2 regions of the Pseudohongiella spirulinae genome follow, and region 2 is predicted to be linked to the other one. Evidence: predicted binding sites of a transcription regulator. Region 2 holds the regulator's gene; the other holds the start of a gene.

Region 1 (3,409 bases), 1.5 Mb from region 2:
TGCGCAGAAAATCAAATACCTGGAAGATAAAATAGAACACGCCTTACACAAGGCCCGGCAAATGGATTTGTAAGACGCTTTGCGCTGTAACAATTTTTTTGCCGATTCCCCTCGATAGCCCAATTTATCTGCTATATACTGAATCCATAGTCACCTGGGGTATTGGCCAGCTGAAAATGTTCTTGAGCCGATATTCAATACCCCGGAGGCGCTGGCAAGATGTGGTTGTGCATGTCCGCTCGACGGAAAGCCTGAAAGCATCGCTGGCGCCACCACCTGGACCTGTGGGTTCAGGACTATTTCGGCAGCGGTACCTTGGGTGGCTTCCATTCCCTCTGGCAACGGACTCGTAACAACTGTGCCCGTCAGTCTTCGTCAGCAGTTACGGCAACAGCGCCGACAGCTTGATTATCTCCAACAGCAACATGCCGCACGTCTATTGGTTCGACGCCTGTCGCGCTCATTGCGCTGGCAGCGCTCAAGGCGTATTGCCTTTTATCTGCCAGTAGACGGTGAGCTGGATCCGCGTGAGCTTTTAAGGCTGGCGCTGCAACAGGGTAAGTACTGTTATTTACCGGTACTGCACCCATTTCACCCGGATCGTATGCTGTTTGTGCGCTACCAACTGACTGACCGCCTGCATTATAACCGCTGGGGCATCGCCGAGCCTGTTCCATCTAAAGCGCGCAGAATTTTGCCCCGGCGTCTGCAACTGGCATTCGTACCGTTGACCGGCTTCGACCGAAGCGGGAATCGTTTGGGGATGGGCAAGGGATTTTACGACCGGGCTTTTGCCTTTCGCATTGGCAACAGCCGCAGCCCCGTGCTTGTTGGACTGGCGCACAATTGCCAGGAGGTTGCGGGCGGATTACAGGCTGCCGCCTGGGATGTGAAAATGGATGCGATCTGCACCCCGTCAGAGATTATTGGCAGAATTTAAAACTGTCCTTTTCAACAGACTGCTTTTACAGCAGACCGCTTTGTGCCACTCCACTGACCAGCACACTCAGTGCGAACAGAACAACAACCACTACCAGCATGTCAGGTTTACGTTTCATTGGAAATCTGTCTCTTTAATTATTCTGTTTTCCAGTTAATTAAGTCGCTTATTTGACAAGACCGCACAATATTATCGGCTAACTTGCTGAAGGCTAATACAATATTTTAATCATGACAATCATTCATACTGGCTTTTTTTGATATTTTTCCTTTTATTTTCAAAACACTGCTTGTCTGAAGAGATATTACTGTATATATTCACAGCATCTACTGTTCATACATACAGCAAATGTACCGGATAGCATCATGACAAACCCAGATCAGCAAAACAATTTGCGCAGCCAACTGTTTCAACAACGCGATGATGTGATCAATCAATTACTGGAGAAAACGCCCGGTTTATGGCGCGCCTCCGGACAAAAGGCAGAGCAGGTGGCAGCGCGTCCACAATCAAGTGCTGCCTGTTCCGCTTATACCAGACACGGTGACCTGTTTGCCGATCTGCCTGACAGCACAATAGCCGGGCAGAACAGCACTGCCGCACAATCCAGCGGTTACCCGGCCCTGGATGCACTGCTGCCTCATGGCGGCTGGCCCGAACGCGGGCTGGTTGAACTGATATGCCCGCATAAAGGCATTGGCGAGCTTCAGCTGCTACTACCACTGCTGCGCGAACGCAGTCACAGTCAGCAATCCATTCTCTGGATTGCACCGCCATATCCCCTGCATGGCAAAGCCCTGCATGAGGCCGGTATCAATACCCGCAACAGCTTTGTCATACCCTCGCAAACCAGCTGCAACCAGGCCTTGTGGAGCATCGAAAAAGCGCTGCAATCACTGGAATGCGGCCTGGTACTGGCCTGGCAGAACTGGCTCAGCGCACGGGTTATTCGCCGACTGCAACTGGCCGCCAATGAAGGTGGCACGCTTGGCATTTTGTTTCATCAACGCCCTGCCGCCAATTCGCCGGCCACCTTGCAATTACAGCTCAGCAGTCCGGTCAGCAGAATAAATGACGTGCAGACGAACCGGGAGCGCTGTATTGATGTGATGCTTAAAAAAGCCCGAGGTAGTTACCGGCAGGGAAAAATCACACTCAAATTGCCATGCTGAAAGCGCGCTGGTCCCAAAAACCCTGGCATCAGCGCACTCAAGGCACCCGACACAAGCAGCAGCCATCATATAACTCACAATCCAGCAGTGCATTATGGCTGGCCATCCACCGCCGGAGTGACAAGCAGAGTCTTGAGGCGATTGCGCACGCGGGACTGCACATCAGCGACTATGTCAGCCTGGTTGAGCCGGACGATGTACTGGTCGAGGTACGCAGCAGCCTGCGTTATTTCGGCAGTATCCGGGCGCTAAGTCGACAGCTCAATCAGCAACTGGATACCCATTCTTATTGCGCCGCACTGAGCCCCAGCCCGGCAGCCAGCCTGTTGATGGCAAGACTGGAGCTCAGCTCTTGTGTGCGTGAAACGCCGCAACTGCGCGCAGCACTGGGTGACATACCGGTTGCCTGCCTGCCGCTGCCTGAACGCCAAAGCCTGGCATTACAACGTTGCGGTCTGATCGTACTGCGTGATGTGTGGCGCATCCCCATTCGTGAAATTCGCCTGCGATTTGGCCGTCAACTGACTGACTACCTGCAGTCCCTGCTGGCAATACGTCCATGGACACCCGCACGCTGGCAGCCAGCACCCTGTTTTGAGCAATCGATGGAGAGTGAATACGGCCTGCATAGCCACCAACAGATCTTGTCTGCTATCCAGCCGCTGATGGAGGCCTTTGTCGGTTTTCTCAAACAATATCACCTGCTATGCGACCATCTGGAACTGCACCTGAGCGGTGAAAAGCCCGAGCCTGCCATACTGACTATACAGACCCGGCATGCCAGCCGGGATGGTGCCTTGTTCATGCTGCTTGTACAGCAGGCACTGGAGCGCCAGCGCTTGCCTGCGGTGGCCAGCACCATCATGCTGCGTTCGCGCACCCTCAGCCCATTTCATGCAAGCAGTGCACAGCAATCACTGGCTGATCTTTTAAGTGCCCGCCTTGGTGCTGACCAGGTATTACAACTGGGAATCAGCGAGGAACATGCCCCAGAGTACGTCACCGAATTAAAACCACACCCTTATAAATCTGATGAACCTACGAGCACTGGATATCCCGGACAGAACTCTTCAGTCAGCCGGCAACCTTTACTGCTGGTACAGCCACCGCAAATCCTGCAGCAACATGACAATAAAGTGTTTTATCTGACGCCTCTGAAAATAATCTGCGGTCCCGAGCGTATTGAAACACGCTGGTGGGCTGGCCACAGCATTCGACGTGATTATTATGTCGCGCGTAACAGCCATGGATCAGATCTGTGGATATTCCGGGACCTTAACCAGCAAGGAAGCTGGTA
Region 2 (3,409 bases):
CGTTGCGCCAGAATCCTTTGTAGTCCATACCATAACCGAAAAGATATTTGTCTTCAGCATAAAGCGCGGTGAAGTCGGCCTGTTTGATATCCGCCGTCTTGCGATCATGCTGTTTGTCGACCAGCACTGCACTGTAGACGTCGGCGGCGCCCTGCTCCAGGCACCAGCGCCGGATAGCGGCCAGGGTTTCACCTTCGTCAAAAATATCATCCAGCAGCAGCACTGCCCGACCCTGCAGCGATGTGGCCGGCGAAACGCGCCAGTGCAGATCACTTCCGGTCAACTGTTCGCGATAACGTGTGGCGTGAATGTAGTCGATGTGCAGGGGGAACGACAACTTAGGCGCCAGGTGTCCTGTCAAGATGATGCCACCATTCATGACACACAGCAGCAGCGGCAGTTTGTCCGCCATCACGGAACTTATTTTCTCTGCCATTGCATCGATAGCAGCATCAATCTGTTTCGGCGAATACAGGCATTCGGCCTGCTTCAGTACATCCAGCATGGTCTGCTTGTCCAAACTATTACTCCCTGAATTCAAATTTAAATTCACAACTGTCCGATTCGCTGGCGGATATCCATTACCCGGTCATCAGTTTGCAATGACACCAGATCCTTGCCCTGATAACGACCACGCATCGACAACAGCTTTTCTGACGGTGACACCTGCCCCTTGTCCAGCGCCTGCAATGCCTGCAGGGCGGCGGCCCGATCATTGCAGACCAGCAGCATATCGCAACCCGCGGTCAGCGCCCGGGCGACACGCTGCGGCATATCGCCTGCCGAGGCGGCCGCGGCCATGACCAGATCATCACTGAAAATCACGCCCTTGAAACCCAGCTGCTCGCGCAGAACCTGCTGCAGCCAGTACGATGAGAAACCGGCACAACTGGCATCAGCAGCCGGATACAGCACATGAGCGGGCATCACCGCATCCAGCAGTGGCAGGCAACGGGCAAAGGGCTGCAGATCCTGCCGCAGAATCTCATCCAGTGGCCGTTCATCAACCGGCAGATCCAGATGCGAATCGGCCTCCACACTGCCATGTCCGGGAAAGTGCTTGCCGGTCGTTGCCATGCCGGCCTCGTGCATGCCTTCCATATAGGCTGACGCCAGTGCAACCAGCGTATCGATATCTGATGCAAAGGCACGATCGCCAATCACGGTACTACGTCCGGTGTGCAAATCCAGCACCGGCGCAAAGCTGAAATCAAACCCGGCCGCTAGCACCTCACTTGCCATCAGCCAGCCTAAATCCCGGCTCAGACGCAATGCCTGCTCTGCGTCACTTTCAAACAGACTCTGCAGACGCAACTGCGGGGGCAATCGGGTAAATCCCTGTCGCAGTCGCTGCACCCGCCCGCCTTCCTGATCAACGGCAATCAGAATTTCGGGACGGCTTTGCCGGATGGCAGCGTTGAGTGCACAGACTTGCGCGGGTGTCTCTATGTTGCGCGCAAACAATATGACACCACCCACCTGAGGGTGCTGGAGCAAATCGTGCTCCTCACGGCTCAGCGTGGTACCCATCAAATCCAGCATCAGCACGCCGGGGAAATCGGACATTGCGCACTCCATTTTGTGCCTGATCAAAACGCGACATTATCACCCATCGGGGCCAACATACCAATGTCACTGGCTATCATCCACTTGCCCCGAATACAGCGCATCGTCATGCGGGGCTTGCCCTGAATCCATAACTGTATATAATCACAGGCTGAATGGATCAACAGGAATCATGACCATGCAGGCACTGACCCCTCGACAGGCGCAGATACTGGCATTTATCCGTGAATACCAGCAGGAAACCGGCTATCCGCCCACGCGCTCGGAGATTGCCCAGCAAATGGGATTCCGCTCCCCTAATGCAGCCGAGGAGCACCTGAAAGCCCTGGCCCGCAAAAAAGCCATAGAAATTGTGCCCGGCGCCTCGCGCGGCATCCGCCTGCCAGATCAGGACGATCAGGATAAGCAGCAGGGCCTGCCGGTTATCGGTCAGGTAGCCGCAGGCAGCCCCATCCTGGCACAGGAATGCATCGATGAATATGTCAGCGTGCCTGCCGCCATGTTCAACCCCAGCGCCGACTACCTGCTGACCGTCAAGGGCACCAGTATGATCAATGTGGGTATATTCGAGGGTGACCTGCTGGCGGTACACAAAACCAATCGCGCGCGTCATGGCGAGATCATTGTTGCGCGGCTGGACGATGAGGTGACCGTAAAGCGCCTGGAGGAAACGCCGGACCGCTACCGCATCCGCCTGCTGCCGGAGAACGACGACTACCAGCCAATAGAGGTGGATCTGCGCCGCGACGCCTTTGCCATCGAGGGCATCTCCGTTGGGGTCATCCGTCGGCACGGTTGACGCGCTTGGCAGTAGCTTCGATAGAGAGCGGATTGGGAGTTACAGTAGCTTCGGCAAAGAACGGACCGGAAATGACAGTGATGGGTGCTGACCGGCCGCCTTCTGCTCTTGCGCACCCGGCGCTGCGGAACTCGCCCTCGCCGCTGCGCGGCTCGGAACTCAGACAGTCCTCGCGCTTTCTCGGGTGCTCCAGATCAGAAGAAGACGCGACCTGAAAGGTCAGCACCCATCACTGTCACTCCCGGCCCTTGTGCTATTCCTCTACTGACGCGCCATCACAAACCCTACTCTGAGAGGCGCCATCCATTACGTTGCTTTGGATAGATGCACCCGGCCCATCGATTTGCGCAACAGCATAGTCGAAGGCAGCAAGTTGTGCGAACCGCTAGAATCTGAACAGTTATTTCGTATGCAGACACTGCAGAGTCGCAGCATGGCACAAGGCACGGGGGTGGGTGCGCGGGCCGAACCAGAACGAAGCCACTGAAATAGCTCAGATCAGCTCTCCACCACCCAGCGGCCGTCGCGGTAAAACGCCTTCCAGCCTGTCGGCTTCTTATCCACCTCAGTCAGCAGATAACTCTCCTGTGCCTTCCGACTAAACCGGATGATAGACGGGTTACCATCATCGTCCGCCAGCGGCGCATCAAACAGGTAGTGATACTTGGGATCGATTTCCGACTTGTGCGGCACCAGCTCGCTGAGCAGGGGCGCACGTGTCTCGCGATTTTTGGGGAATTTGCTGGCTGCCAGGAACAGGCCCGCTGCGCCATCACGCAACACATAATGGTCATCCACTTTTTCGCAGGCAAGTTCCGGCATGGGTACCGGATCCATCTTGGGCGGCGCGGCCTGACCGTTGCGCAGCAACTTGCGGGTATTTTTGCAGTCACTATTGGTGCAGCCAAAGTACTTACCGAACCGGCCGGTCTTTAATTGCATATCTGAGCCGCACTTGTCGCACTCAATAACGGGACCATCGTAACCTTTGATCTTGAAGCTGCCCTTCTCGACCTCGTATCCCGAACAGTCCGGATTGTTGCC

Evidence for each region. The regulator LexA, encoded in region 2, represses DNA repair genes until DNA is damaged. The targets are predictions, from matches to a motif close to CTGTNTNNNNANACAG.
Region 1: a site for LexA is predicted at 1,270-1,285, ahead of imuA (translesion DNA synthesis-associated protein ImuA). Genes of this name have one in related genera too.

Annotation. Positions count from the first base shown of each region.
Region 1 is NZ_CP013189.1:130,548-133,956, reverse strand. It holds gene PS2015_RS00595 (cell division protein ZapA) at 1-73, shown strand, start outside; RNA gene ssrS (6S RNA) at 149-326, shown strand; gene PS2015_RS00590 (5-formyltetrahydrofolate cyclo-ligase) at 359-940, shown strand; gene imuA (translesion DNA synthesis-associated protein ImuA) at 1,306-2,112, shown strand; gene PS2015_RS00580 (Y-family DNA polymerase) at 2,106-3,409, shown strand, end outside.
Region 2 is NZ_CP013189.1:2,006,111-2,009,519, forward strand. It holds gene PS2015_RS09130 (hypoxanthine-guanine phosphoribosyltransferase) at 1-505, opposite strand, end outside; gene nagZ (beta-N-acetylhexosaminidase) at 550-1,566, opposite strand; gene lexA (transcriptional repressor LexA) at 1,745-2,365, shown strand; gene PS2015_RS09145 (hypothetical protein) at 2,346-2,591, opposite strand; gene topA (type I DNA topoisomerase) at 2,864-3,409, opposite strand, start outside.